3 regions of the Rhizobium sp. NZLR8 genome follow, and region 2 is predicted to be linked to each of the others. Evidence: riboswitches for the same ligand, from Rfam matches in the RefSeq annotation. Region 2 holds a riboswitch; each other region holds the start of a gene.

The links. A riboswitch is a leader RNA that binds a small molecule or an ion and turns the genes downstream of it on or off. The one in region 2 is predicted to bind thiamine pyrophosphate.
Region 1: it holds a riboswitch for thiamine pyrophosphate, as region 2 does, so the genes downstream of both, thiC (phosphomethylpyrimidine synthase ThiC) here and HJB89_RS14850 (YkoF family thiamine/hydroxymethylpyrimidine-binding protein) in region 2, are expected to answer to the same signal.
Region 3: it holds a riboswitch for thiamine pyrophosphate, as region 2 does, so the genes downstream of both, thiM (hydroxyethylthiazole kinase) here and HJB89_RS14850 (YkoF family thiamine/hydroxymethylpyrimidine-binding protein) in region 2, are expected to answer to the same signal.

The regions. Positions count from the first base shown of each region.
Region 1 is NZ_JABDVY010000021.1:90,679-100,856, forward strand. Features, by position in the region: gene HJB89_RS30660 (DUF4435 domain-containing protein) at 1-61, opposite strand, end outside; gene HJB89_RS30665 (DUF5334 family protein) at 280-555, opposite strand; gene HJB89_RS33890 (YHYH domain-containing protein) at 546-674, opposite strand; partial or broken gene HJB89_RS30675 (cytochrome P450) at 918-1,146, shown strand; gene rpsU (30S ribosomal protein S21) at 1,173-1,412, opposite strand; gene HJB89_RS30685 (thiamine phosphate synthase) at 1,643-2,263, opposite strand; gene HJB89_RS30690 (thiazole synthase) at 2,260-3,033, opposite strand; gene thiS (sulfur carrier protein ThiS) at 3,037-3,234, opposite strand; gene thiO (glycine oxidase ThiO) at 3,231-4,205, opposite strand; gene thiC (phosphomethylpyrimidine synthase ThiC) at 4,207-6,024, opposite strand; TPP riboswitch at 6,117-6,228, opposite strand; gene HJB89_RS30710 (hypothetical protein) at 6,451-7,161, opposite strand; gene HJB89_RS30715 (hypothetical protein) at 7,583-7,831, opposite strand; partial or broken gene HJB89_RS30720 (IS5/IS1182 family transposase) at 8,101-8,316, shown strand; gene HJB89_RS30725 (sugar ABC transporter substrate-binding protein) at 9,200-10,129, shown strand.
Region 2 is NZ_JABDVY010000005.1:371,257-381,434, forward strand. Features, by position in the region: gene HJB89_RS14805 (F0F1 ATP synthase subunit gamma) at 1-849, shown strand, start outside; gene atpD (F0F1 ATP synthase subunit beta) at 873-2,309, shown strand; gene HJB89_RS14815 (hypothetical protein) at 2,309-2,548, shown strand; gene HJB89_RS14820 (F0F1 ATP synthase subunit epsilon) at 2,548-2,955, shown strand; gene HJB89_RS14825 (sugar transferase) at 3,071-3,808, opposite strand; gene HJB89_RS14830 (acyltransferase) at 3,976-5,196, opposite strand; gene HJB89_RS14835 (ABC transporter substrate-binding protein) at 5,358-6,368, opposite strand; gene HJB89_RS14840 (ABC transporter ATP-binding protein) at 6,443-7,249, opposite strand; gene HJB89_RS14845 (ABC transporter permease) at 7,246-8,052, opposite strand; gene HJB89_RS14850 (YkoF family thiamine/hydroxymethylpyrimidine-binding protein) at 8,142-8,774, opposite strand; TPP riboswitch at 8,765-8,878, opposite strand; partial or broken gene HJB89_RS14855 (NADPH-dependent FMN reductase) at 9,041-9,612, opposite strand; gene soxR (redox-sensitive transcriptional activator SoxR) at 9,696-10,160, shown strand.
Region 3 is NZ_JABDVY010000001.1:544,061-554,238, forward strand. Features, by position in the region: gene HJB89_RS02610 (ABC transporter permease) at 1-436, opposite strand, end outside; gene HJB89_RS02615 (ABC transporter substrate-binding protein) at 539-2,185, opposite strand; gene HJB89_RS02620 (glycoside hydrolase family 3 N-terminal domain-containing protein) at 2,225-3,247, opposite strand; gene HJB89_RS02625 (GNAT family N-acetyltransferase) at 3,272-3,751, opposite strand; gene thiD (bifunctional hydroxymethylpyrimidine kinase/phosphomethylpyrimidine kinase) at 3,973-4,794, opposite strand; gene thiE (thiamine phosphate synthase) at 4,791-5,426, opposite strand; gene thiM (hydroxyethylthiazole kinase) at 5,423-6,226, opposite strand; TPP riboswitch at 6,276-6,372, opposite strand; gene HJB89_RS02645 (DUF1349 domain-containing protein) at 6,520-7,104, opposite strand; gene HJB89_RS02650 (ABC transporter substrate-binding protein) at 7,319-8,845, shown strand; gene HJB89_RS02655 (ABC transporter permease) at 8,929-9,870, shown strand; gene HJB89_RS02660 (ABC transporter permease) at 9,870-10,178, shown strand, end outside.

The sequences.
Region 1 (10,178 bases), on a different contig from region 2:
GCCTGCCAGGAGCAGGCTCTATGCTGCATTCACCGGTTGGCGTGAGGATACCAAAAGACATGGATTGCTCTGATTTTTAATGAAACAAGCACCCCATACCAGCAAGTGCGTGCAGGAGCTACGTAGCGCAACTATCGCGATTTTGACACCGCGGTTTGGGGGCCGATCGTCAATTCTGACCGCGCGTTTGAAAACCTGACTCTCAGGAAGAGGAGCAAATCAGATTCAACGCTATACGGCGATATGAAGCAGGCGCCACCATGACGCCTGCTCATGGTTTCAATCATCCATCTCGAGAGTGCGATATTCGCCGCTCTCACTGTCGTAGACTTCCACTTCAACGGATCCGCCAGAACGTTGAATGCTTTGGACGTCAACGTCGCGGTATTCGCCGGACCCGTGGTCGTAGATCTCGATAGTCTGGCCTGATCTCACAAGATTGCCTTTACCGATCTCGACCGAGGCCCCCGTTTCGTTATCGAAGCCATCCCAGCCAAGGCAGATATTGGTCGAGACGAAGTACATTCCAATCAGCGCAAGAATTCTCAATGGCAATGGTAGCCCCCGGTCTTGTGATTGGTATGGCAGCCGTTCCCGTCAGTTCCGCCGCTGTGTGCGGTAGCCGAACTTGCTGATAGCGTAAAGACAAGAAAGAGCGAAAAGATTACTTTCATAAGACCCCCCTAAGTGGCAACAGGTGTTCACTCCGCTGAAGTAAAGCGGCGTTGCCATGCGAAATTTGCTTCCACCCGATGAATGTGTAATCGCTGATGCAGCTTTTAGTCGAGAGTAGGGTCAGACCTTTTCTGCACTTTTGGTTGCATATCCACCAGTATCATTAACCGTTGCGGGTTGGGGAACCTGAAATAGCCCGAGCCCCTGCGATAACCGGACGATGACGCGCGCTCCCCTAAGCCGAACGCCTGGTCGGCGATCCATCCCTGGTGGGCAAGACGGTGGAGGAAATCCTGCGCATGTACCCGCCGGGCGCGGGCTGGGATGGCATCATGCGCTATCCAAGGACCGACGTGACCATCGCGGGCGTGCATATTCCCGCGGAGGTGCTGGTCCGGCCTACCGGCGACGTCGTTCGATCCACGCCATTTGGACGACCCGGAAATTTTCGAAATCGGACGCGCCGAACAGACGAAACATCCGTCACTCGATCGCCATTAGCGACCAGAAGCTCTCGCCTTCTTCGGGGCCGCAATACCACTTTCCCGCTCAAGCTTTTTGCGAGCGAGTTTACGGACACGCCTGATACCCTCAGCCTTTTCGCGCGCACGTTTTTCGGAGGGTTTTTCAAAACGCTCCCGAAGTCGAGCCTCCCGGAAAACGCCCTCGCGCTGCAACTTCTTTTTCAAAAATCGGAGCGCTTGCTCAACGTTATTATCACGTACCAGAACTTGCATTCTAAACTCCTAGGATCACTGACGTGCCTCATTAGATCCATGTGTATTTATGATCAAGACTTGGACGACAGTTTGCCTAGATTCTCTGACGCAGTTGTTTTCATGAGCACGATCGCGAATGAGGCTAGAGGTAAGGTGAGTAGTTCATATCGTTTCACGGCACGACAAGCTTTCAGTGTCCACGTGGTTGAAGCTCCGATTTTTTGATGATGCCGCTTCCTCCTGGCGACTTACTGAAGATTGGGGGTTCTCGCCTGCGCTGTGGCAACAATCCATTGCTTTGTTCGCACTTCCGGATTTTCATGCCGGATGACGTCGCTCACGACCGCGACGCTATCCGCCCCGTGAGCAAGGACGCCTTCGATCCGTTCGACATTCAACCCGCCGATGGCGACCAGAGGCAGGTCGCCGATGCGCGATTTCCATTCGCTCAGCCGCGTCAGCCCTTGCGGCGCCCATTTCATCTGCTTGAGGATCGTCGTGTAGACCGGACCGAGTGCGATATAATCAGGCCTCGCTGCCAGTGCGGTTTCCAGCTCGCGTTCGTCGTGCGTTGAGAGGCCGAGTTTCAGGCCACTCGCTCGGATCGCGTCGAGGTCCGCTGTCGCAAGATCCTCCTGGCCGAGGTGTACGAAGCCGCAACCTTCCTCGATCGCAAGCCGCCAGTGGTCGTTGACGACCAGCTGAGATTGATGTTCAGCGCAGACTGCTACTGCGCGACGGATCTCGGCGCGTAGTTCAGTCTCCGGACGATCCTTGATGCGCAACTGCACCAGCTTGACGCCAAGCGGTACCAGCCGGGCAATCCACTCGGCGCTGTCGACGATCAGGTAGAATGGATCGAGCTTCATGTGAACACCGCCTTTCCGATCACCGGCGTGGAGGGGACGGCCATGTCGCGTGGCTCCAGCACGCCAGCGTCAAAGGCCTGCTTGCCGGCGGCGATTGCCGCGGCAAAGGCGGCTGCAATCGCGGCGGGATCTCCGGCGCCGGCAACGGCGGTGTTGAGCAGAACCGCATCGAAGCCGAGCTCCATGACTGCAGTTGCGTGCGACGGCCGACCGATGCCGGCATCGACGATCAGCGACACGTCAGGGAAATGGGCCCGCATTGCTCTGAGCGCTGTCGGATTGAGCGGCCCGGCGGCACTGCCGATCGGAGCGCACCAAGGCATCAGCACCTTGCAGCCGGCCTCCAGCAGCCGTTCGGCCACGACCAGATCGTCGGTCGTGTACGGGAAGACTTCGAAACCTTCGTTGACGAGAATGCGAGCCGCCTCGACGAGGCCGAAGACATCCGGCTGTAGCGTATCATGGTTGCCGATGACCTCGAGCTTGATCCAGTCGGTGGCGAATAGCTCGCGTGCCATCCTTGCGGTCAGCACCGCTTCCCCGACGCTGTGGCAACCTGCAGTGTTGGGAAGGATACGAACGCCGAGTGCGCGGATCATCTCGAAGAAGGCGCCCCCAGTGCGGCCGCCAGACATCTCACGACGAAGCGAGACGGTGACTATTTCCGTCGCCGATTGCCTGACAGCCTCGGAGAGGACGGCAGGAGAGGGGTATCGCGCTGTGCCGAGCAGCAGACGGGAGTTTATTTCGGATCCATAAAGCGTCAGCATCCGTCAGCCTCCTTGCATCGGCGACAGGATTTCGATCCTGTCATTGTCGTTGAGCGAACGATCGAACCGGTCTTCTCGATGGACCAGCTCACCGTTGACGGCTGTCGCCAGCCAGTCACCCTCGTATTCCATCAGGACTAAAAACTCCGACAGCGTCTCAGCCGCGACATCCTGGGCCTCGCCATTAACGATCACTTTCATGAGGCATTCCTTCCCGTGGTATGTTGGTTGAAGACAAGTTCAGCCGCCTCGGCCGCCATGGCTGGCGCGAGCAGAAAGCCGTGACGGTAGAGGCCGTTGAGCGAGATCACCTTTGCCTGATGGCTTGCACGTGGAAGATTGTCCGGAAAGGCTGGGCGGATTCCGACACCCGTTTCGATTATGGTTGCATCGGCAAAGGCCGGAAATAGCGTGTATGCAGCGTTGAGCAGTTCCATCAGTGAACGGGCGACAATAGGCCCGTCGAATTCCGTCTCGATCATCGTCGCGCCGACCATGAACAGACCGTCTCCACGCGGGACGATGTAGACGGGGAAACGCGGATGGAGCAGGCGGACCGGCCGGGAGAGATCCACGTCGAAGCTTCTAAGGTAAAGCATTTCGCCGCGGACGCCGCGTAACTCCTTGGCCTCGCCGATCTGCGCAGCGCCCGTGCAATCGACGACACTGTCGAAGCTCTCCTCATGCGAGCTCTCGCCCACGAAGGTGACCCCCTGAACTGTCAGCTTGGTGCGCAGCAGAGTCAACACTCGCCGGGGATCGAGATGGGCTTCGCGGCGAAAGAACAGCCCGTGCCGGAACCGCCCGGCAATGGAGGGTTCCAGCGCCGCGATCGCCGGTTCTTCCAGCCATTCATAACCCGTCGTGCGGCAGGCAAAGCGTCGCAGTTCACCAAGATCGCGAGCCGAGGCGACCACGAGCGTTCCGTTTCGTCGCACCTCTCCCGGCACCATTGCCTCCCATTTGTCGGCGGCGGTGAGACCGCGCATGAGTACCGCGTCATCAGCACTCTCCCGCTCGCACCAGGGCGCCAACATTCCGCCCGCGAGCCACGAAGCAGCACGCAGGAAACCGTCATAAGGATCCAGCACGGTGACCTCGGCATCTCGAGCGCGCAGTTCATGCGCCACCGTCAGGCCCGCAACGCCGGCCCCTTTGACAAGCACACGCATCTCATTCGCCCGAATGTTGCAGGGTTTGAACTGGCATATAGAGGTCGCCGCCCTCGCGATAACGCGCTGCCATCGCGTCTAGCCCCTCCTTCTGCGCTTCGGCGCGGATATCGTGCGAGATGCGCATGGAGCAGAATTTCGGGCCGCACATGGAGCAGAAATGGGCCACCTTATGGGCTTCCTTCGGCAGCGTCTCGTCGTGGAAGCTGCGGGCGGTTTCGGGGTCCAGCGAGAGGTTGAACTGATCCTCCCAGCGGAATTCGAAACGGGCGCGGGAGACCGCGTCGTCGCGCAGCTGTGCCGCCGGATGCCCCTTGGCGAGATCGGCGGCATGGGCCGCGATCTTGTAGGTGATAACGCCGGTCTTGACGTCGTTGCGATCGGGAAGGCCGAGATGCTCCTTCGGCGTGACGTAGCAGAGCATCGCCGTGCCGAACCAGCCGATCATGGCTGCGCCTATCCCAGAGGTGATGTGATCGTAGCCCGGCGCGATATCGGTCGTCAGCGGCCCGAGCGTGTAGAAAGGCGCCTCGCCGCAGACTTCGAGCTGCTTGTCCATGTTCTCCTTGATCTTGTGCATCGGCACATGGCCGGGGCCTTCGATCATCACCTGGCAGTCTTTCGCCCAGGCGATCTTGGTCAGCTCTCCCAGTGTTTCTAGTTCGGCGAACTGCGCCGCATCATTCGCGTCGGCGATCGAGCCGGGGCGCAGGCCATCGCCGAGCGAGAAGGAGACGTCATAGGCGCGGCAGATGTCGCAGATCTCCTCGAAATGCTCGTAGAGGAAGCTTTCGCGGTGATGATGGAGACACCACTTCGCCATGATCGAACCGCCGCGCGAGACAATGCCGGTGACGCGGTTGACGGTGAGCGGGAGGTAGTGAAGCCGCACGCCGGCATGGATGGTGAAATAGTCGACGCCCTGTTCGGCCTGTTCGATCAGCGTGTCGCGATACACCTCCCAGGTCAGGTTCTCGGCAATGCCCTCGACCTTCTCCAGCGCCTGATAGAGCGGCACGGTACCGATCGGCACCGGCGAATTGCGGATGATCCATTCGCGGATGTTGTGGATGTTACGGCCGGTGGAGAGATCCATGACGGTATCGGCGCCCCAGCGGGCCGCCCAGACCATCTTCTCAACCTCCTCCGCCATCGATGAGGTGACGGCCGAGTTGCCGATATTGGCGTTGATCTTCACCAGAAAATTGCGGCCGATGATCATCGGTTCGGCTTCCGGATGGTTGATGTTGGCGGGGATGATCGCCCGACCCGCCGCCACTTCCTGCCGGACGAATTCCGCCGTCACATGGTCGGGAATGTGGGCGCCGAAGCTCTCGCCGTCGCGGACTATGGCGTCCGCCTGCGCCTTGCGGCCGAGGTTTTCGCGGATGGCTATGAACTCCATTTCCGGCGTGATGATACCGGCGCGCGCATAGGAGAGTTGGGTGACTGCACTGCCATCCTTTGCGCGCAGCGGCTGGCGTAGCGCGGGGAATTCGGGCGTCAGCCTTTCGCCGCTGGCAAAGCCGTTGTCTTCGGGACGGACATGGCGGCCCTTATAGGCCTCGACGTCGCCGCGGGCGAGAACCCAGTCACGTCGCAGTGAGGGCAGCCCCTGTTCGATACGGATCTCGGTGCCCTCGGTCGTATAGGGGCCGGACGAGTCGTAGACGACAACGGGCGGCTCGCCCGATGTCGGATGCAGGCTGATTTCGCGCATCGGCACGCAAATGTCGGGATGGATGTCCCCCCGAATGTAGATCTTCCTGGATGACGGCAAGGGGCCGGTGGTGACGGTTGGGGTGGCGGCGATATTCATGGTTTGAGGCTCCAAGTTTTCGATTGGAGACCCAGTCCTCAGCCGGAATGATGAAAAGACGCCGGCATGGATTCCACACGTGAATCCACTGCCTTCGAGCGCTTGCACCGTCCCTACGCCAGTATGAACTGGATCAGGTTCAACGGGTCACTGCGCGCGATAGCAGTATCTCAGCCCCTTGCCGGGACCCCCCTGGTGAATGCGAAAAAGGGTAGAGGCTTGCCGAGTAGACTGTCAAGCCACAATCTGCCATGGCTTGGGATCCGGGTTGCACTTAGGCTATCGTGCGTGGTCGCCGCGCTCAACGAATCGACAAGGGCAATCGCCCGACCGACACGCTTCGGCAAGGCAGGCGCTTTTGTCGCATGCAGTGGCTGTCGATTTTCGTCCCGCGCAGTTCAGCAAGTATGCTGAGCTACCGAAGCGCTATTGAGCAAGCAGGCGCGGAACTGGAAAGTCTAGTACTTTGTCCGTGTAGCTTTCGACCAAGGCGCTAAACGGCGTGCCATCTCGAAGTTTCAGTACGGCACGATGTTCGAGCAGGAACGGCGGCAGGGTAAGGGGACCTGTTTCATGCGCTGTTAAGCCCTCCATGTCCCAGCCTTCGGATAGAGGGGACCAGAGCAACTTGGCAGACAGGTTTGTGCGAGTGAAATTAAGAGCCTGAACGGCTCTGCCAAACGCGATATCGCTGGTCTTCAACGCCTGATTCATCTCTGCAGTTAATTTTGCGGGTACATACCAATTGTCGGCTTCCGACAAGACGCGGTCGCCGCAGACCAGGCGGACGCGGCGATAGGCGATCAGTTCACCGGGGCCGACGGTCAGAAGTTCGCGGATGTGCTCATCGGCCGGCTTGTCTTGCCCGCCCACACGCTGAGCTACAATCTTAGAACCTTCCGGTGCGAGCTTGTGCGCGGCGCACCAGCGATCAAGGGTCAACGTAGCACTGGCGTTACTCAGGAGATTGGCATTCAAGGTCTGAAGGACCGCAAGCGCTTCTACTCGAGATGTCGGCGAGTTCAGCCACTGAGACCCTATAGACGGTTCTTGCGCAATTGCGATCTGGGTGCCCAGCACGATGGCAGTCGCTGCAAGTGCGGCGATGCGAATGCGTTTCGAAGAACAAAATGACACGGAGAACGAATCCTTTCTGCAGTAAATTTGATGGGCTAACCCTGCGCGTCAAATTTCTTTGATTTTGGCAGGCGAGCGCGCGTTGTCAGCGTATTTGATTACCGGCAGAGAGATTTGAACTGCGCCTTGCGTGTACCGGGTAACGGTCGGGTTCCCAATAGGCTTTCTTACCATCTTCCGATGTTCCTGCCGTGCTCCTACCTGTTGAAGCCTGTGTGCCCGAGCCGTCCTTTGCTTGCGTCGCATCAAGGTCGTCCATGATATCCTCCATCCGCGCGCCGACCTGTTGTTGGAGTTTGCAAGCGTTGGCGACTGAGCCGGCGCTTCCTTCCTGAAATATGGAAACCCGATAGACGTGGCTTTCAAAGGAGGAACGTGGCGGCCGGTCCAAATTCTGCCAATTACATATCGTAACTTTCACTTAACGGTTTAGCGCCTTTGTCGTCCTCTCGCTCGTTGCGGGATGTTCATACAGCTGGATCGGATAAAATAGGTAGCAACCGAAAGCAAAATCCAGGAGCAATTGTTCGAAAAAGGTCTTCTTCGTCGACACAGAGCCCTCCTGCCGGTCGAGTGACAATTGTAGACCAGGCAGCGACACGCCGTCGATGGTTGCCAACCGCAGATGCGAGTAGCCAAGGCGCTTGTCTGATTTCTTTTGGTGATCCATGTCATCGCGCTCCTTGTGCAAACCTTCCGGAGGATGATGTCGCCGGCAAGATTTCAGCATTCATGGGAAAGAATTTTCCTGTTGCACTGTCGTAACTCATCATAACAGGACACTTGATGAAAACGACAAGCAACGCAACAGATGTGTCGGATATATTTAAAAGTATATCGTTTCCAATATGGCAGATCTTATTTTCTATTGTGAGAAACCCGTGAGTTATGCAATATATTATTGCATATACTTCTATATATATCGCATTTCATGCCTTTGGGGGCCGCATGAAATGGCAACTCTCTAACGGCTACGGCAAACGCTCGCTGGTCGAAACGGCAATCGGGCGATAAAAGTCCATCATCGGGCGGCGTCTGCGGGCGAGGTCGCGACCTGGTCAGCAGACCGAAGGCGTCATCGGCTGCGCCGTTCTCAATCGCATGCTTGACTGCGCACGCCCGAAATTCGTCCGCCGCAAGGCAGCCTCGGCATGATCAGCCGTTTCAAAGATCCCCATCCGTTCAATTCCAGATCTGTGCACCAACGCCCGCGGTCGTCGCCGATCGCATTTGTAGAGTTTGCTGTCTCAATGCATCACTTCTTCTCGGAGCTTAAAGCGGTAGCGGAGAGGAACGCGCGGAAGTCGACCGTCGATTCAAGGAGTCGGACGCTGACGCTGACAGGGTCCCTATTGCCAGCGATTGGACATGGTCATGCAATAAAATTGCATCGACAAGTGCAGATGACATGTCGTCGCCAACGACCTCTCCGGAGAGGTCTGCGCCGGAGCCAGGAGGTCTGCGAGGGCGAGTGTAGAGTTGCCGCCTCGACCGGCCCAGTTCAGCGACTGCCCGGTCCATTGCGGCGCCGCCGCTCTTGTTAATCTCTCCTGCCATCGGGTTCGATATTCCTGAAAAAAACCGGGTACTGATGGGGTTCTCTCATTCACGACGACGATTCTTTCAAGAATGAGAGACTTCACAAACAACGATGAATGGACCTCAAAGTGAAATAGATAGAAGCTTACCAAAACTGCGTCACGTTGCCTCGCGATCACGCGAGAGCTGACGAAGAGATTGGACAATATGGCATGTGTCGGCTTTGCATCATTGTGGTGTCATCTGTGAAAGACGCTCGACATTGGCGCTGTTGAAGACTGCGAACTTAAATCATCAAATCAGGCACCAAAAAATTTGGGGTTCGCGCGAGTCAACGTAGCGGCGAAGGGGAGGCTGGTCGTCAGCATCGAGATCGTCTTGATATCTTATGGAGATGTTCGGCCTTTTTCTGGCGGCCCTGGTAATTGTTTTCGGCCAGCGTGCTGAAAACCCGGCGTGAGGAGGGTGCAGCCGGGCACCGCTTTGTGGAGGAAGTAAAATGAAAAAGTTTATCCTGGGCACTGCGATGGCGCTCGTCATGTCGACGGCGGCTCACGCAGAAACTGTCGGCGTCTCGATGGCGAAATTCGACGACAATTTCCTGACGGTTCTGCGCAACGGCATGACCGATTATGCAAAGACACTCAGCGGTGTGACGCTGCAGGTCGAAGACGCACAAAACGACGTTTCCAAGCAGCAGAGCCAGATCCAGAATTTCATCGCCTCCAAGGTCGATGCAATCATCGTCAACCCTGTCGATACCGATGCGACCACGGCAATGTCGAAGCTTGCGGCCGATGCCGGCATTCCGCTGGTTTACGTCAACCGTCAGCCGGTCAACGTCGACACGCTGCCGGAGAAGCAGGCCTTCGTCGCTTCGAACGAGCAGGAATCCGGCACGCTGGAAACCAAGGAGATCTGCCGTATTCTCGGCGGCAAGGGCAAGGCCGTCGTCATCATGGGCGAGCTCTCCAACCAGGCTGCGCGCATGCGGACCCAGGACGTTCATGACGTCATCAAGACGGATGAATGCAAGGGTCTGGAGATCGTCGAAGAGCAGACGGCGAACTGGGACCGTACCCAGGGCGCCGACCTGATGACCAACTGGCTCTCCAGCGGCATCGAATTCGACGCCGTGATCTCCAACAACGACGAAATGGCGATCGGCGCCATCCAGGCGCTGAAGGCAGCCGGCAAGGATATGACCAAGGTTGTCGTCGGCGGCGTCGACGCCACGCAGGACGCGCTTGCCGCCATGCAGGCGGGTGATCTCGACGTCACGGTGTTCCAGGATGCCGCCGGCCAGGGCAAGGGCTCGCTCGATGCAGCGCTCAAGCTCGCCAAGGGCGAAAAGATCGAAAAGAAGGTCTACATTCCCTTCCAGCTCGTGACGCCTGCCAACGTCAAGGACTTCGTCACCAAGAACTGAGGCGAACGCTAAGAGGATGCGGGCTTTGTCCGCATCCTCTTTTCGGGCG
Region 2 (10,178 bases):
TCCGTCAAGGCGACGCAGAAGATCACCAAGGCGATGAAAATGGTCGCCGCGGCGAAGCTTCGGCGTGCGCAGGAGGCGGCCGAGGCCGCCCGGCCCTATTCGCAGCGCATGGGTGCGGTTCTGGCGAACATCGCCAAGGCCGTCACCGATGCGGACGGCGCACCGACGCTGATGACCGGCACCGGCAAGGACCAGGTTCATCTGCTGGTGGTCTGCACGGCCGAACGCGGTCTGTGCGGCGGCTTCAATTCGCAGATCGCGCGCTTTGCCCGCGATCATGTGCGCAGGCTGCTTGCCGAGGGCAAGACGGTCAAGATCTTCACCGTCGGCAAGAAGGGTTACGACATCCTTCGCCGCGAATATGCTTCGTTGATCATCGAGCGCAAGGAATTGCGCGACGTCAAGCGCATCGGGTTCGAGAATGCGGATCAGCTCGGCAAGCGCATCATCGAGATGTACGAAGCTGGCGAATTCGACGTTTGCACGCTGTTCTATTCCGAGTTCAAGTCGGTGATCAGTCAGATCCCGACGGCGCAGCAGCTCATTCCGGCTTCGACCGGTGCGGCGCAGAACGAAGATGCCGAGCATGCCGGCGCCGTCTACGAATATGAGCCGGATCCGGCATCGATCCTCGAAGATCTGATCCCGCGCAACATCTCCGTTCAGATCTTCCGCGCGCTCCTTGAGAATGTCGCAGGCGAGATGGGTGCGAAGATGAGCGCTATGGACAATGCGACGCGTAATGCCGGTGAGATGATCAACAAACTGACGCTGAGCTACAACCGCCAGCGTCAGGCGCAGATCACCAAGGAACTCATTGAAATCATTTCGGGCGCGGAAGCGCTCTGAGGCTAGGAAAAGAGGGTCAGAAAATGGCTGAGGCAGCTACCCCCAAGATCGGCTCTGTCGGCAGAGTCACACAGGTTATCGGCGCCGTCGTCGACGTTGCTTTCGAAGGCGAACTGCCGAAGATCCTGAACGCGCTGGAAACCAGCAACAACGGCGTCCGTCTGGTTCTCGAAGTTGCACAGCACCTTGGCGAAAACGAAGTCCGTACCATCGCGATGGACTCAAGCGAAGGTCTCGTCCGCGGCCAGGTAGTCAGCGATACTGGTGCTCCGATCATGGTTCCGGTCGGCAACGAGACGCTCGGTCGTATCATGAACGTCATCGGTGAACCGGTCGACGAGGCTGGTCCGCTGGTCACCGCGCACAAGCGCGCCATCCACCAGGATGCACCGTCCTATGTCGAGCAGTCGACGGAAGCGCAGATCCTCGTCACCGGCATCAAGGTCGTCGACCTTCTCGCCCCCTATGCACGCGGCGGCAAGATCGGCCTCTTCGGCGGCGCCGGCGTCGGCAAGACCGTGTTGATCATGGAACTGATCAACAACGTCGCCAAGGCGCATGGTGGTTATTCAGTTTTTGCGGGCGTCGGTGAACGCACCCGCGAAGGCAACGACCTTTACCATGAAATGATCGAATCGAACGTCAACAAGCATGGCGGCGGCGAAGGCTCGAAGGCCGCGCTGGTTTACGGCCAGATGAACGAACCGCCGGGCGCTCGCGCCCGCGTCGCTCTGACCGGCCTGACGGTCGCCGAGCACTTCCGCGACCAGGGCCAGGACGTTCTGTTTTTCGTCGACAACATCTTCCGCTTCACCCAGGCAGGTTCCGAAGTGTCGGCTCTGCTCGGCCGCATCCCGTCGGCCGTCGGTTATCAGCCGACGCTTGCCACCGACATGGGCCAGATGCAGGAGCGCATCACTACGACGACAACCGGCTCGATCACTTCGGTCCAGGCCATCTACGTTCCGGCCGACGACTTGACCGACCCGGCGCCGGCAACCTCGTTCGCGCACCTTGACGCAACGACGGTTCTGTCGCGCTCGATCGCCGAAAAGGGCATCTACCCGGCCGTCGATCCGCTCGACTCGACCTCGCGCATGCTCGATCCGCTGGTCGTCGGCGAAGAGCATTACGACGTCGCCCGTAAGGTTCAGTCGACGCTGCAGCGTTACAAGGCGCTGCAGGACATCATCGCCATCCTTGGCATGGATGAACTGTCCGAAGAGGACAAGATCGCTGTTGCTCGCGCCCGCAAGATCGAGCGTTTCCTGTCGCAGCCGTTCTTCGTCGCCGAAGTCTTCACCGGCTCGCCGGGCAAGCTGGTTGCTCTTGAAGACACGATCAAGGGCTTCAAGGGCCTGGTCAACGGTGAATACGATCACCTGCCGGAAGCTGCCTTCTACATGGTCGGCTCGATGGAAGAAGCGATCGAAAAGGCCAAGAAGCTCGCAGCTGTTTGATGAGCGACGCGCTAGACGAGATATTCTGCTGCGACTCCCTGAAAGGGGTCGTGGCGGATCTTCCGGAGCCGGCAGCGCCGACCGTCTATCGCGCCGATAATGGTGTGCTGATGATGGTGGTCGGCCTTGTCCAGAGCGAAGAAGGCCTCGGTTATCTCGACCAAGCGATAATGCACTGCCCGTTTTGCGGGACCCAATTGCAAGATGCGAAAGCCATAGCCGAGAAGGTAAGTCACTGATGGCTGACAATTTCAACTTTGAGCTCGTTTCGCCGGAGCGTCTGCTGCTGTCGGAGATGGTGACTGAGGTCGTCATTCCCGCAACCGAGGGCGAGATGACTGTCATGGCGCACCACGCGCCGACAATGACGACGGTCAAGCCTGGTGTCGTAAGCGTCCGTTCGGCTTCCGGCAAGAAGCAGGATTACGTCGTATTCGGCGGTTTTGCCGATATCCTGCCGACCGGCTGCACATTGCTTGCCGAATCCGCTGTTCCGGTCGAGGAACTTCACAAGGACGAGTTGACCCGTCGCATCGAGGCCGCCCGCGCGGAACTCGAGAATACCGAGCTGCATGAGCACAAGTCGAAGCTCGAGCATTTCATCATGGAGCTGACGCATCTGAGCGGCGTCGTCCAGCAGGATTGATCGCAATCGACTGCAACGATCAAAGGCGGCTACAACAGCCGCCTTTTTTGTTGGTTCATACCTCGGAATGGTCAGGCAATGTCCATCGGCGGCTTCAAAGGAAGACGTAGCCGTCTCAGTAGCCGGTGCCGCCACGCAGCTCGATGACGAGCGTCTTCAAGAGAATCTTCAAGTCGAGCAGCAGGCTGAAATGCCTGACATAGTAGATATCGCAGGCGATGCGGGCGCGCGCTTGCAATGGCCGTGCCGTCGGGCCGCGCCAGCCGCGTGTCTGCGCCAGGCCGGTGATGCCCGGGCGCATGATGTGGCGTTGGTGGTAGTCCGGCACCAGCTCCTCGTAGAGCCTGCCGGCTGCGCGCATATTGACAGCATGGCAGCGCGGACCGACCAGCGACATCTCGCCCAACAGGACGTTGAAAAGCTGCGGCAGCTCGTCGATGTTGGTCCTGCGAAGCACCGCGCCGATAGCTGTCATCCGGCTGTCGCCCTTGACGGTCTGCTGAATGCCGCTCGGATCACAAGCGTCGGCGCGCATCGAGCGGAACTTGAACACCGTGATCTTCCGGCCGTGGAGCCCCCAGCGGATCTGGCGGAAAAATACCGGACCGCCATCGTCGAGTTTGATGAAGACAGCGATTGCCAGAAAAAACGGCGCCAGCACGATGAGGGCGCTGACCGAGGCGACGATATCGAACATCCGCTTCGTGCCCAGCCGCACGATCATCTTTCTTTCGACAAGGGAAAAGCTATCCGGCTGGCGAATGTTGGAGTTGGCGATAACCAGGGTCTTGGTTTTGTCCTGACGCTGAGACGGATCGAAGCGTGAATTCGTCTTCGAAGTAAAAGCATTCATAACGCAAGGTCCACAAGTTTAGATGCGATACTGAACTGAAGAGAGACAAATACATGCTCTCGTATCGTTTGTCATCGGTCTAAATAAGAAATTGCTAACCCGAATGAGACCAAAAATGGGAGTATTTCCTTTTAAAGATAATGCCAGTAGTTGAGCTTGCTGGAGAATTATACTTTAAAAGGAGTAGCCCGATTGGATTGGCGGGATGTCAGGCGATTGCCGACATCGATCGCAGGCTTTTCCAGCATATGATAGCTGAGACTTGCGACCAGAAGGACGAGCGCGGCTGCCAATCCACAAGACTGCAGCCAGCCGGTGACGACAATTTCCGAGGAAACGCCGAATGAGCCCGGGTCGAGCCTTTGGATCGATATCAGGATGATTTCCTGCCAGATATAGATGCCGAATGAGATTTTCGCGATGTAGCGGACAGGCGCGTTGTCGAGCAGCCTGCCGAGGCGTTGCGAATGGCAGAGCGAAACGAGCGCCGTTGCGATCGCCAGCGGAAAGACCGGGAAGCCATAGGGGATTTCGAGCCAGCCGTAAGCTTCGGCGGAGCCGCCGGGCGATATGACGAGACGGTAACCGGCAACAGCGAGGGCCAGCAGCGCTGCGGCATCGAACCAGGCGGAGGGCCTTCTTGGGAGCATGACTTCGACGCCGGCGGCAAGCGCGCCCAATGCGAAGATGGCGAAGAAGCCGATCGGATTATATCGCGGCATCCACTCCTTTGCCCCGCCTTGGAAGCCGTATTGCCAGCCGCGTCCGATATCGTCGAGCGGAAAGACGGTGAGGATCAGCACATGGGCCAAGAGTACAGCGGTGATGACGCAGAGCCAGGCAAAGCGGGCAAGCAACGGACGCTGCCTCAGGATGGGCAAACGAAATAGCAGGAAAAAGCAGAGAGGCAGGAGCACATAGCTGGTGACCTCGAAGGGAATGGACCAGAGCGGCCCGTCGGCTTCGACGGGAAAGAATGTGCGCCAATGCCACTGGCTCATGAACAGTAGCCCGGAGACATAGCGGAAGGCGAGCTCCGCCGTCAGCGGCAGAGCAAGCAGCGTCAGGCTGAGGGTGAAGCTGACGGTTGCGGCCACCCAGAAGCCCGGAGCGATGCGTGCCGCCCTGCGGATTGTGTAATGGCGGAGGCTGGGCATGGTGCTGCCGTCGTCGATCGCGCGCCAGAAGGGATGGGCAAGAAGAAAGCCGCTAAGCACGAAGAAGATGGCAACGCCGAAATTGCCGAAGCGGAGGATGTTTGCGGTGGGTCCCAGTTCGTCGGGAATTCTGCGCATATCCAGCCGGAGCGCGAGATGGTGGGCGAACACCAGCAGACAGGCTGCCGCGCGCAGAAAGTCCGCTCCGGCCAGTCTCTCCTGTTGGCGCATCTTGTCCCTCGCCTTACAGCGCCGCGCGCCTTTCAGACGCGTGGCACTGTAACACTTTGAATAACTGCATAATTTTTTCTTATATCGATTCCGATTTAAGAAATTATGCAGTGCCCAAGGGCTTTTCCGCGGAAAACCGCGATGGGCAAGGCGGGAATGGCTCAGGCCAGCAGTTCGTTGGTATAATAGGCGGAGAAGTCCGGCTTCTCCTTGAGTACGGCGCCATTCGCGTCGACCAGGATGCCGTTCGCGACCAGGAAGCCGCCGATGGCATCGGCCTTGGCCGGGTCGAGGGTGCCGATTACGCCGGCCTCGGACTTCAGGAAGTGTCCGTCGATCAATGCCTTCTGCGAAGCTTTCACCAGTTCCGTGTTCATCAGCGCGCCGTTGCTTCCTGATATCAGCAGCGCGCAGGCTTCGTCGGGATGATCGACGGAATAGGCATAACCCTTTCGCGTTGCCTGAATGAAAGCGCGGGCATTTTCCTGATTTGCCGAGAGATAGGCGTCGCTGGAGACGATGACCGTCGTCTGTTCGTCGGGAACGCCATAGTCGGCATAGTGGAAGCGGCCGATCTTGCGTTTTTCCAGCTCGGCGGCGATGCCTTCCCAGGTGTAGATCTCCAGTGTGAAATCGATCGAGCCATTGTCCAGCGCCTCGTAGGCGGAAGTGCCGAGCGTGACGGTCTTGACCTCGCCTTTGCCGCCATCGTTGCGGATCATCGCGGAGATCAAAGCGCTCTCCCAGGTTCCGCCGAAGCCGCCATAGGTCTTGCCGTCGAGATCTCTAGGGCTTTTGATGTCGTCGCGTCCGCCCTTGTAGATAAGGCGCGCTGTTTCGGTCTGGACGACGCCGTAGACCATCTTCACGTCGCCGCCGGCGGCGCGCTGCATGAGGGCCTCGATCTCGCTGCTGATGCCGAAATCGGCGACGCCGTTCGACACCAGCGTTCCGGCGCTGGTGTCGGCATAGGGAAGGATCTCGACGTCGAGGCCGGCGGCGGTATAGAAGCCCCTCGCCTTGGCGACATAGATGCCGATATGGTTGGTGTTGGGTGTCCAATCGAGCGCCATGCGCACCTTTGCGGGCGCTGACTGGCCGAAGGCCGGGCGGCCGGCAAGGCTTGCGGCGATGGCGGCTAAGATCGTCTGGCGACGGGTGAGAAGCAGCATGGTGACCTCCTCAGGTCTCTAGAGCATGATGCCGAAAAGTGTGAGCGGTTTTCTCACGACATCATGCTCTAACTCTATAATGTAGAACAGGATTCAGATTTTAAGCCGACCGGCCTAAAATCATCCTGTTCGAGCGGATGAAGCAGTGTTTGCAGGATTTCGGTTTCGATCGCCTGGGCCGCCGGCGAGCCGAGATCGGCAAGGCTTCTCGGACGGGGCAGGGGAACGTGGAATTCGCGGATGATACGCGCCGGGCGGGCCGAAAGCACGTAGATCCGGTCGGAGAGGAACACGGCCTCGCGGACGTCGTGGGTGATCAGCAGCGCCGTCCAGCGGTGTTCGGTCCACATGCTCTGCAGCCATTCCTGGATCTGTGTGCGCGTCAGCGCGTCGAGCGCGCCGAACGGCTCGTCGAGCAGCAGCATGTCCTGGGTCTGGACGACAGTGCGCAGCAGGGCGGCGCGCTGGCGCATGCCGCCTGATAGTTCGGATGGATAATGGTGTTCAAAACCGGCAAGGCCGAAGCGCTCAAACAGTGGCGCCACAGTGGCGCGGGCAGCGCGGCGGCTCATGCCACGCACTTCGAGGCCAAGTGCCGCATTGTCGATGATCCGGCGCCAGGGCATCAGCGCATCGCGCTGCGGCATGAAGGCGAATGAATGCGGCGCCCGTTCCAGCGGCGCGTCCTTGAAAAGCACGGTGCCGGAATCGGGGCGAAGCGCCTGTGTCAGCAATCGGAGCACCGTCGACTTTCCTGAGCCGGACGGGCCGACGATCGAAACGAACTCGCCGTTTGCCACAGTGAGCGAAATATCGCCCAGCACCTTCATGCCGTCGAAGGACTTCGAGATGTTGCGCAGTTCGACCATCGTATCGCTCATCGCCGCGACTCCTGGGATCGTTGCCAGGGCATGACGAGGCGCTGGATCAATAGCGTCAGCCCGAAGAGGCAGAGTGTGAGCGCGGCGCTGATGACGACGGCGGCAAGCACGAGATCGGGGCGGAAATTGTTCTTGGCGTTGAGGATATAGATGCCGAGGCCGCGGGCGGCGCCGGCATATTCGGCAAAGATCGCGCCGACGACGGCATAGGTGATCGAGATCCTGAGGCCGGCGAAGAAATAGGGCAGCGCGGAGGGAAGCCGCGCCAGGCGGAAAATCCGCCAGCGGCTCGCCTTCATCGAGTTCAGCAATTCGGCGATGTCGCGGTCGGTCGATTGATAGCCCTGCAGCAGGGCGACCAACAGCGGAAAGAAGGTGACGAGCGCCACCAGCAGGATCTTCGGCAACAGGCCGAAACCGAACCAGAGGACGACAAGGGGCGCGATCGCCACCAGCGGCAGCGTCTGGCTGGCGATGAAAATCGGTAGCAATGCCCGGCGCATGAAAGACACGAAATCCATCAGGATCGAAGCGGCGAAGGCGAAGGCAAGCGACAGCGCGAAACCGCCGAGTGTCGCACCCAGCGTCGGCCAGGTGTTTGATATTAGCGCCTCACGGTTCAGCCAGCCCTGGATGACAATGCGCGAAGGCGCCGGCAGGATGGAAGGTTTGATGCCGGAAAGATCGACATAGAGTTCCCATGCCGCCAAAAACGCGCAGCCCGCGAGAAAGGCCGGTATGCCCCGGTAGAGAGCGGCGCGGAGCGCGGCAAGGCGCGAATCCGATGGTTGTGGCGATGTCATCAGCGTTCGATTTCAGGCTTTCGTCGGGCACTGCATAATTCCTTAAATCGGAATCGATTTAAGGGAAAATTATGCAGCAATTTAAAGTGTTACGGCGTCCCTTGCGCGTCTGCTAAGACGCGCGGCGCTGTATTGGCGGAGACCGTGATGTCGAGCGTCACGTGTCCCACCGGGTCGCCGAAGCGATAGAAGGCCTCATGAATGGTCGCGAAGACGGCGCCGGCATCTCCCCCCAGCCGGGTACAGAAATTCTTGGCGTGGTCGAAGGTGCCGGAGCGCTTCAAGAAATCGATGCAGCCATAGATCTCGTCCATATGGCTGCCGGTTCCCATGACGTAGAGCGAGAATTGCGCGGCCGCCGGCTGTCCGGTCTCCGTGGTGGTTTCAACGGCGGCAAGGGCTGATGTAATCCGGTCGGCAAGCGGCTCCGCCCGGCCGGCAGAGGGCTTGACGCCGCAGATGGCGTCGTCGGGCTCACCTGGGCAGCCGCGTGAGACCGCGGCGGACAGCACGCAATGCTCGCCGGTATTGGCGGCGACGACGAAAAGATCGCGCATGGCCGCGAAGAGGACATCAGGCGGGCCGACCAGCAGGGTGGAGATATCATCGGTCTCGATGCGAAGCCGGTCGCGATAGGGGTCGAACGCCTTGACGGCATCGAGAATGATGCCGACGAAATTGCCGGACATCGGATAGAGTGACACTTGTGCGCCTGAGAACATCTGAACCTCGCTCCGCTGGCATTACCCAGATCAGCTTTGAAGGGTCCAGAGGCTTGCGCCTCGCATCTCAGCCCCGGCGATACGGAGCTCCCCTGTTATTTCGGCGGAAACTATCATCGCGGTTTTCTTCCCGCAACCGCAAAATTGCAGACCCGTCCGCGTGGTCGGAATGAACCTGATATGACGGACAACACCCGGACCGAGGTCCTGCCCGGGTGTTCCCAGAGGTTCCGTACCTGCTGGGAACGGAACCGGAGCTTTCTGTCTCAGGCGGCGATATCGGCATAGGGACGATCGATACGGGCGGTGGCGAGCGCCCGTGTCCACCATTCCAGCCTTGCCATCATTCGGCCGAGCAAGCGCAGCGCGTCGTCGGGAGTGTCGAGCCTGCCTTCCGCGTCGAAGCGGTTCCATGGCGCAGCGAAGCTGACCGAATCGCGGATCGTGACGGCGTGGAGTTCGGCAAAGACGAGGCGCAGCTGCTCTACCGCGCGCAGGCCGCCGGAAATACCGCCATAGGAAACGAAGGCGACCGGCTTGCCCTGCCAAGGCTCGAAGAAGAAATCGATGACGAATTTCAGCGAGGCGGTGAAGCTGTGATTGTATTCCGGCGTGACGATGATGAACGCGTCCGCCATGCCGAGCCGCTCGGCGAGCCTGGCGATTTCGGGATGTGCCAATTCGCGGGTGGTCGGCAGCGCAAAATCCAGCGGGTCGATGATGTCGATATCGAATTGCGGGAAGCGGATGAGCTCCTCCGTCAGCCACTTGACCACCCGGTCGCAGATGCTTCCCTCGTGCTCCCGTAGATGACCGCCAGCCTGGTGGGTGTTTTCATGTGTCGCTCCTTGTTGCGATTGGACTTTACGATTGCAGGAGCAACAGGTATAAAACCTCAACTAATATTGAGGTCAATAGGCGATGGATACGATTCCTGCGACGCCGCTCGGCAGGCTCCTGACAGTCGGTGAAGTGGCGGAGCGCAGCGGCCTCGCCGTCTCGGCGCTGCATTTTTACGAGACCAAAGGGTTGATCTCGAGCATCCGCTCCCGCGGCAACCAGCGGCGCTATGGGCGCGATGTGCTTCGCCGTCTCGGCATCATCAAGGTGGCGCAGCGTGTCGGCATTCCGCTTTCGGAAATCCAGTCAGCGTTCGAGTCCCTGCCGCAGGGACGAACGCCGACCGTTGCCGACTGGCAGACGCTGTCGGCGCGCTGGAAGGATGATCTCGACGCGCGAATCAGGCGGCTCAGCCTGTTGCGCGACCGATTGACCGGCTGCATCGGTTGCGGCTGCCTGTCGATCGAAAGCTGTCCGCTGCGTAATCCCTGCGACCGGCTTGGCAAGGAAGGGCCGGGTGCGCGGCTTCTGGAGGCCGAAAACTAGTCCTGGTTTTCCCCGGAA
Region 3 (10,178 bases), on a different contig from region 2:
CCGAGGTCGCGAAAATCGCGCCGACGGAGACGATAACGTCGAACCTGCTGCCGCGGCGCCAGGCGGCGGCGATGCCGAGCAGGGTGCCAAGTGCAAAACTGATGATCGTCGCTGTGCCCATCAGGCCGACGGTCCAGATGAGAGCATGGCCGAGCACCGATGTGACCGGCAGCGGGAAATACTTGATCGAGCGGCCGAGATCGCCGGTGAAGATGCTGCCGAGATAGGTGAGATACTGTTGCCAGAGCGGGCCGTCGACGAAGCCGAAGGTGAGCTTCAGCGCCTGCAGGCTTTCCGGTGGCAATTCGGTGCCGGCGTTGGAGAACATGATCTGCACCGGATCGCCCGGCATCAGCCGCGGCAGGAAGAAATTGATCGTCGCTGCCGCGATGAAGGCTGCCATGTAAAAGACGAGGCGGCGAAGCAGGAAAGCCATGGGAACTCCGTCGTGACGGGAGCGGCGCGTCTAGATGAGCATCCGAAAACCGCTTACAGTTTTCGGCATCATGCTCTGACGCCGCTCCCGGGATGATGATGCTTACTTGACGGGTTCGAGGGCCAAGAGGTTGAGCAGGCGTGCCGGGTTGGTCCGCGAGATCGACGGATTGACGAAGGGGTTTTCCTTGGTCGACCAGCCTGTGAAACGCTTGGTGTTGTACTGATACCAGTTCGGATTGTTGAACACCGGAATGACGGGCATATTTTCGGCGACGATGCGCTGCGCCTTGTTCATCGCATCCTTCTGCTCGGCAAGATCGGCGGTCTGGGTGAACTCGGTGACGAGCTTCTCGACATCAGGATTGAACCAGCGCTGCGCGGTGAAGCGGGTCTTGCCCTTGTCCGAAGCGCTGAAGGCGCGCTTGTAGGGATAATAGGGCGAGGCCGATGCCGGCAAGCTGTTGATCGCCGCATCGAAGGTGCCGTTGATGAGGTTGCCGGTCCAGACGGCTTCTTCAGGCGTTTCGATCTTGGCGTCGATGCCGACTGCCTGCATGCCTTCGACGGCGAGGTTGACGGTGTCGATCCAGTCGGTCCAGGCGCTCGGGACGATGATCGAGAAGGAGATCTTGCTGCCATCGGGATTGTCGCGGAGGCCGTCGCCGTCCTTGTCCTTATAGCCCGCTTCGTCGAGCAGCGCCTTGGCGGCATCGGCGTCATAAGTCGCGAACTTGCCGAAGTCGGCCTTGACCGATGGATCCGCCCAGCTCTTGTAAAGCTCGCCCATCAGGCCGGGGTCTTCGTTCAGCGTCGGATAGCCGTAGCCGGCGACATCGATCATCGTCTTGCGGTCGAGTGCCATCGAGACGGCACGACGGAACTTCAGATCGTTGAAGGCCTTCTTGTTGTTCTCGTTCGCCGTGTCCAGGTTGAACAGGAAGGCGACCATGCTGCTCGGCGAATACCAGTAGTGGAAATGCGCCGGGTCCTTGGAGACGTAGACATTGTCGATATCGGGAATGAAGGAGACGCCCCAGTCGAGCGTGCCGTCGGCCGTCGCCGTCAGCATCTGGTTGTTGTCGGCAAGCTGCGGGAAGCGCATGCAATCGACCTTCAGATGCGCGTTGTCCCAGTAATTCGGATTGCGGCACTGGTCGTAAGTCTGGCCGGTGAAGCGCGGCACCTCAGTCAGCGGGCCGCTGCCGACCGGCGTCTCATTGGCGAAAGTGACCGGATCGGCGACGTCCTTCCAGACATATTCGGGAACGATCGGCAGTTGCGAGATCTGCTCGGCGGCGAGCGAGCTCGGATTGGCGAGCGTGAAGCGCACCGTCTGGCCGTCGACGGCTTGCACGTCGGTGATGAAGGTCCAGATGCTGACGAAGTCGAGCGCCGGGAATTTCTTTAGATAATCATAGGTGAACTTGACGTCGGCTGCGGTCAGCGGCTTACCGTCCGACCATTTCAGGTTCGGACGCAGCTTGAAATCGATGCTCTTCAGATCGTCGGAGAGCTTGAAGCTTTCGGCCAGGCGATAAACCGGTTTGTTGCTGTCGAAGCGATTGAAGATAACCAGCGGCTCGTAGATGAAATCGAGCGTCGACTGGCGCGACGAGGTCTGGTTGAACGGATTGAAGTTGCGAACCCAGGTCGTCGCCGGTTCGATATTTGCCGTCAGGATCGTCTGCGCCAGGGCAGAGCCCGAAAGCAGCGTCAGCGCAGCGGCGGCAAGAAGATATTTTTTCATGTCTTATTCCCCTTTTTTATACGATGAGAGATGCGCCGGTCAGGAGACCAGCGCGCTTGCAAACATGTCTTCGACTTCAGCATGGGCGGCGCGGACGTCGACCTTGAGATTGCCGAGGCGGCCCTTGCCGGCGGCGATCCGTTGCAGCGCGGCGTCCGTCAGCGGCCGGGCGGCCTTGGCGGCGGCCTCGCTTTCGGCAATGTCGCCATGGCTGTGGAGGGCGATGTCGAAGCCGGCGTCGAGCACCTGCCTGACGCGTTCCGGCAGGGTGCCGGCGAGCGACTCCATGAAGATGCAGTCGGAAATCAGCACGCCGTCATAGCCGATGTCGTTGCGGATGACGTCGTGCATGACAGGTGAGACGGAGGCCGGCAGCTCCGCGTCATAGGCCGAGTAGACGACATGGGCGACCATCGCCCAGGGCGTATCCTTCAGCGCGACGAAGGGCTTGAAATCGGTCGCAGTGAGCGTCGCGCGGGAGGCGTCGACCAGCGGGCGCTCCTTGTGGGAGTCAAGCGTCGCACGGCCATGGCCGGGAATGTGCTTGATCACAGGCATGTTGCCGGTCTCGAGCAGGCCATTGACCACCTCGCGGCCGAGGGCGGCGATGACATCGGGATCCGGGCCGAAAGAGCGGGCGCCGATGACCGCGCTCGTCGTCTCGAAGACGAGATCGAGAACGGGCGAGCAGCCGCTGGAAAGACCGAGTTCCGTCATCATCGCGCCCATGGCCTGGGAGGAAAGGCGCAGTGCTTTTTTGCCGAGATCGAAATCGCGGCGGGCAAGTTCGGCAAACTGGCCGAAGCTGCGGAAAAGCGGCCAAGGCCCGGCATCGAGATGCTGGACGCGGCCGCCTTCCTGGTCGGTGAAGACAGGCGCATCGTCGCGGCCGACGGCTTGCCGAAAGCGTTCGATCAGGCGCCTGGTCTGTTCCGGCTCGCGCTGGTTGCGCCGGCCGACGAAGAGGCCGAGCGGATTGGTCTCGCGGAAGAGGGCGAATTCATCATCCGAAATCGCGGGATTCGGAAGGCCGACGAAAAGGGCGAGCGGGGTCGAGGACAATTCTGTAACTCCGGGATCAGATGGTCATTTCGGCATGCTTCTCAGCATGCCTTCGTAAATGCCCTTGTCGGGGGCGGGGATGACGATGGCGCCGGCGGTCCCGGCGTAGAAATCGACCGGGCCGGCATCGCCGATGAAGGCATAGGCGTGACCGAGCGTCTTCATCGCCTGAAGGCAGGCGGAAAAAAGGGCGAGCCCGATGCCCTTGCCGCGCGCTTGGCGGTCGACGCCGGTCGGGCCGAAGAAGCCGCGCGCCGTCGTGTCATAGCAGGCAAAGCCCTTGAGCTTGCCGCCGTCGACGGCGATCAGGCAGGCAACAGGCTGACGCGTGAAGGCGATTGCAACTTCGCTCGCCCAGTTTTCGCTGAAGTTTTCGCGAACCCAGTTGACGACGAGATGCAATTCCGGGGGAAGGGCCGGGCGGATGGAAACGCTGACATCGTCGGCTTTCCGCTTCAGATCGGCAAGCTGTGTGGAGTATAAGCTCACAAGCAGGTCTGGCACCCGTCACTCCTCCTGATATTCCTCTATTACGGAATATATCCCCTTTTAATGACATAGATTTGGCGATCTGGCTGGGCTTGTCAACAGGGATTTTTCAGATGGGTCGCAACGCTGCTCGCCGTTACGCTCCTGCTTTCAAAGCAAGGTAGTTGCCGAACGCAAAAACGGCTCGGGGCGCGAGCCCGAGCCGTTTCGATGGAAGCGTGCGTCGATGTGCGCGCTTATCCCTCGACTCTCCAGAGCGCATGAAAATGCTGCACCGGGCCGTGGCCGGAGCCGACGGTGAGGCTTCCTGATGCCGCGACCGCGCCGGCGAGGTAATCCTTGGCGATGGCGACGGCCTCAGACACCGAGGCGCCCTTGGCAAGCTCTGCCGCCAACGCGCTCGACAGCGTGCAGCCGGTGCCGTGGGTGTTCTTGGTCGGCTCGCGTCTGGCTTCGAACCAGTGCAGGCCGTCGGCTGTGGCAAGCACGTCGGGGCTGTCGTCGCTGTCGAGATGACCGCCCTTGACCAGCACGGCCGCCGGGCCGAGCGCGCGCAGCTGCTCGGCCTGCGCCGCCATGTGAGACCGGTTTGTCGCCACCGGCTGGTGCAGCAGGGCGGCGGCCTCCGGCAGGTTCGGGGTCAGAAGTGTCGCCAGCGGCAGCAGCCGGCTGGTCAGCACGTCGACCGCTTCGGGTGCCAGCAGGGCGGCGCCGCCCTTGGCGATCATGACGGGGTCGATGACGATGGGGATGCTGCGCCGGTCGGCCAGTGCGGCAACAAGCGCGTTGGCGACGGCATCGGCGATGCCGGCATTGGCGATCATGCCGATCTTGACGGCATCGACGCGCACATCGGCAAAGACGGCGTTGATCTGGTCGGCGACGAATTGCGGCGGCACCAGATGCACCCCGGTGACACCTTGAGTGTTCTGCGCCGTCAGCGCGGTCAGTACCGCCATGCCGTAGACGCCGCGAGCGGAAAAGGCCTTGAGATCGGCCTGGATGCCGGCGCCGCCCGAGGGATCGGAGCCGGCGATGGAGAGGACGTTGCGGATCATGCGCGGGCCTTTCGGATTTCTCCGGCGATGCGGCGAGCGGCGGCTTCAGGGTCCGGCGTGCCGCAGATGGTGGAGACGACGGCAAGCCCCTTGGCGCCCGCGTCAAAGACTTCGGCCACATGCTCTGCCTTCAGGCCGCCGATCGCAACCGACGGCACCGGCGAAGCCGCCACCAGCCTTGCCAGGCCCTCAAAGCCGATCGGCTGCTTGTGGTCGGCCTTGGTCGGCGTCGCAAACACCGGGCCGACGCCGGTATAATCGACGAGGCTGGGATCGACGGCAGCGGCGAGCGCCTCGGTCTCGACCGACAGGCCGAGGATCATTCCGGGGCCGATCATCTTGCGCGCTCTCGCCGCATCCATGTCTTCCTGGCCGATATGCAGGCCGTCGGCGCCGATGGCGATAGCCGCCTCGACATCGTCGTTGACGATGAGCAGGGCGCCGGTGCCATCAAGCGCCTGTTTCAACGCGCGTCCGGTCTCGATCATCCCGGTCGTGCCGGCATGTTTGTCGCGCAGTTGCACCATTGTCGCGCCGCCGGCAACGGCAAGGCGGGCGGTCTCGACCATGCCGATCCCGGCGCAGAGATCGGGGTCGAGGACGAGATAGAGCGAAAGATCGAAGGTCTTCATGCGGCCCATATCCTGGCCCTGGCATCGAGCGTTTCGGCGTCAAGCGCGTTCAGCGCATCGAGGAAGCGCCAGGCGAAGGAGCCGGGACCGGCCGCACCGAGTGCTGCCTCTTCGCCGGCGATGGCGAAGGTTGCAAGGGCTGCGACCGTCGCCCCGAACATATCCTCGGGCACTGTGGCGGCAAAGGCGCCGACGAGGCAGGTGAGCGAGCAGCCGAGGGCGGTGACCTGCGGCATCAAGGCCGATCCGCCTGTGATCCGCACCGCCCGCTCCCCATCGGTGACGAAATCGACTGCACCGGTGACGGCGACGACCGCCTGCTGGCGCTCGGCGAGCCATCGCGCCGAACCTTCCGCCTGTTCAACCGGATCGCGGCTGTCGACGCCCTGGCCGCGGCTCTCGCCGCCGGCGAGCGCGATGATCTCGGAGGCATTGCCACGGATGATCGTGGGCTTGAGCGCCAGCAGACCGGCGACCGCATCGCGGCGGAAAGCCGTGGCATAATGGGCGACCGGATCGAGCACCCAGGGTTTGCCGGCTGAGGTCGCTGCCTTCGCCGCCGCCTGCATGCCGTCGATCCATTGCGGCGACAGCGTGCCGATGTTGACCGTCAGCGCATTGGCGATGCCGGCGAATTCGCCGGCTTCCTCTGCGGCATGCACCATGGCGGGCGAGGCGCCGGCGGCCAGCAGAACATTTGCGGCAATGTTCATGGCGACGTAATTGGTGATGCACTGAACGAGCGGCGGCTTTTCGCGCATCGCCTTCAGCATGGCTCCTGGTGTGGTCCTGGTCTGCATGTGGCCCCTTTCAGGCGGGGGCGGGCACGGGGTCATTCGTACGGCAGTGCCGCGACCCCGAGCGACTCCCTCCGCCGGCATTATCCGGTTCAGGTTCGAAGGGTGCTTCTCAGCCCGTCTGTCGACGGGCGCCCCTGTCTCTCATCGCGCTCTTTTTCGCAGAGAATGGGGCGGATGTCATCTCGAAAATGACAGTCCTATTTGTGTGGCATTTACAGCAGGGGCAACGAATAGAACGGCCAACATTCGTGGATCACCCCAGATCGTGTCCGCAGAGAATCTTATAATAGCGTCTAACTCAAATCATGAAGATCCGTCGCAATCGCCAACCCGATCGAGAACTCCGAAAAGCGCACCGTCAACCCGCTGCGCTCCGGCGTGCAGGCCATCGGCCCGACCTCGTAACCGTCGGCGGCCGGGAAGGGCGCTAGCCGCAGCAGCGGCCAGCGGCTCCCGTCGCAAGAGGTCTGGATGCGCAGGGCGCCGTTGGCGAGGGTGACGCGGATGTGGAAATCTTCGAGTCCCTTGAAGGGTTGTGACACCGACCAGTCGGACCTGCCGTCGGTGACGACGGTGCTGAGGAAAGCTTCGCCGTCGGTGAATTCCACGCCTGTTTTTACCCAGCGTTTCCCGTCGAGGCGCACCATCAGGCCAGCCTGGTCGTAGAGGGTGCGGAATTCGCCCTGGATGCGGATCTGGGCGGTGAAGCTCTCTGCCGTGGGAAAGGCGAGGAAATGGCCGCTGTCGCGGGTGAAGCCGTAATGGGTTTCCCGCCAGAAATCGGTTTTTTCATCGGTCGTCAGGGTGAGGGCGGTGTCGTCGGCGTGCCAGCTGGCCGGTTCGTTCAGCCATTTTCCGCCCTTGAAATTGATGTTCATTCTTTTCTCCCGTTCCGCTGAAGCCTGACCATCCGTGTGCTTGGCATAATGCGCAGCCTTCGTGCAGGGCGCAGCCGAAGATTGTGTTTTCTCGCGTTCCGGTATCCCGGCAGAGGCATAATCGGTCACCCACGCTTGACAGGATCAATCCAGCTCTTATTCTTTTACAAAAAGAGTGATTACATAATTGTGGAACTTGACCGGGAGCCCTCACATGAAAACACTTGTCGCATTTCTCCTTGGCACCGCGCTTGTCGCCCTGCCCTCGACCCTGCTTGCCCAGGAAAAGGGCGGCGTCATCAATGTCGCGACGATCGGCGAGCCGCCGACGCTTGATCCGATGTCGTCGACGGCCGATCTCGTCGGCATTGTCACCCAGCATATTTTCGAAACGCTCTACACTTTCGACAAGAGCTGGAACGTCACGCCGCTGCTGGCCGAAAGCCTGCCTGAGATCAGCGCCGATGGCAAAACTTATACGATCAAGCTCAGGACCGGCATCAAGTTCCACGACAATAGCGACATGACCTCGGACGATGTGGTCGCCTCGCTGACCCGCTGGATGAAGATCGCCTCGCGCGGCAAGCAGGTGTCGGGCTTCATCGACAAGATCACTGCTGTCGATCCTTCGACCGTCACAATCACGCTGAAGCAGCCCTATGCGCCGCTGACTTCGCTGCTTGCCTTCAATAATTCGGCGGCGATCATCATTCCCTCGGAAAAACAGGACGAGCCGATGAAGGAGTTCATCGGCACCGGTCCCTATATGCTGAAGGAGCGCAAGGCCGACCAGTATATCCAGCTCGTCCGCTTCGATGGCTACAAGTCCCGTGACGGCGACAGCAATGGCTATGGCGGCGCCCGCCATCAATATCTCGATGAAATCCGCTTCGTGCCGGTGCCCGATCCGAACACCCGTGTCGAAGCCGCCGTCTCCGGCCAGTATGATTATGTCGATTCGATCGCCGTCGAATCCTACGACAAGGTGAAGGCGTCGACTGCCTCGCAGCCGGTCATGTTGAAGCCCTTCGGCTATCCGGTCTTCGTCTTCAACACGAAGGAAGGTGTTGCTGGGAATGTCGAGGTCCGCAAGGCGATTCGCCAGGCACTCAGCATGGAAGACATGCTGGCCGCCGCTTTCGGCAGCAAGGATTTCTATGCGCTCGACGGCGCCATCTATCCGAAGTCCTTTTCCTGGTCGACCGATGCCGGCGTCGAAGGCGCCTATAATCTCGCGGATCCGGAAGGGGCGGCCGCTGCTGCCAAGAAGGCCGGTTATAATGGCGAGCCGATCCGCATCCTGACCAGCCGGCAGTACGAATTCCACTATAAGATGGCGCAGGTCGCCGCAGAATATCTGAAGCTTGCCGGCTTCACCGTCGATATGCAGGTGGTGGACTGGGCGACGCTGACTCAGCGCCGCACCGATCCGAAGCTCTGGGATATCTACATCACCCACAGCCCGTTCCTGCCGGAGCCGGCCCTGATCGGCTCGCTTTCGACCAGCTCGCCCGGCTGGTGGGATACGCCGGCCCGCAAGGCCGCCGTCGATGCCTTCACCGCCGAGGTCGACCCGAAGAAGCGCGCCGCGCTCTGGGCCGATGTCCAGAAGGCGGTTTATACAGATGCGCCCTTTATGAAGATCGGCGATTTCAACGCCGTCTCGGCGAAATCGGTCAAGCTCGAAGGTGTCGATCCGGCCCCATGGCCGTATTTCTGGAACGCTTCGATCAAGAAGTAAACATCGCCGCCGGCGCTGGCCCTTCGTGGCCGGTGCCGGTCTTCTTTTCTGCCGCATCTGCAAGGGCTTGAAGGCCAGCATTCATGATCCGCTACATCCTCCAGCGCCTGTTCGGCATGATCGTCGTGATGTTTCTCGTCGTCACGATCGTCTTCGTCATCGTGCGCGTGACGCCGGGGGACCCGGCTGCCGTCATGCTCGGGCCGGATGCGACGCCGCAGGATGTTGCCGATCTGCGGAGCCGCCTCGGCCTCGACCAGTCGCTCGGCCTGCAATATTTCTATTATATCGGTCAGCTGCTGAGGGGCGATCTCGGCCAGTCGATCTTCCTCAACATGCCTGTCACCTCGGCTCTGCTCGACCGCGCCGAGCCGACCTTCTTCCTGACGCTGTTTTCGCTGGCCATTGCCGGCGTCATCGCGCTGCCGATCGGCATCTATGCGGCCTATCGGCGCGGCTCCTTCGTCGACCAGGCGGCAACGACGCTGGCGATGTTTGCCGCCAGCATCCCAAGCTTCTGGCTCGGCCTCATCCTGATGCAGTTCTTCGCCGTCCGGCTCAACCTTTTCCCGGTCTCGGGTTATGGCGGCCCCGGCTCGACCTTCCTTGAGCGGATGTATCATCTGACCCTGCCGGCCTTCGCGCTCGGCATCGTCTCCTCGGCGCTGATCCTGCGTTTCACCCGCGCGTCGATGCTCGATGTGCTCGGCGATGATTATATCCGCACGGCGCGCGCCAAGGGGCTGGTCGAGCGCAAGGTCATCCTCAAGCACGCGCTGAAGAATGCGCTGATCCCGATCCTGACGGTGCTCGGCCTGACGGCGGCGGTGCTGATTTCGGGCGCCGTCGTCACCGAGACCGTCTTCGGCCTGCCGGGTGTCGGCAATCTCGTCGTCTCGGCGGTGCTGCGCCGCGATTACCCCGTCATCCAGGGGGCGCTGCTCGTCATCGCCGCCCTCTACGTGCTGATCAATTTTGCAATCGACATGCTCTATCTGCTGGTCGATCCGAGGGTGCGCTACTGATGGCCGATATCGCGATCAAGCCCGCCGAGAGCGAAGGCAGCAAATTCGTCCGCCGCCTGCTGAAGCGCAAGACGGTGGCCTTCGGCCTGCTGATCCTGACGATCTTCGTGCTGCTGGCGGTCTTCGCCCCTGTCGTCGCGCCCTATTCGCCGTCCAAACTTTCCATCGTCAACCGGCTGAAACCGCCGAGCGGCACCTTTTTCTTCGGCACCGACGAGTTCGGCCGCGACGTCTTCTCGCGCACGATCTTTGCCGGCCGCCTGTCGCTGCTCGTCGGGGTGGCGGTCGTCAGCCTGTCAGCCGTGATC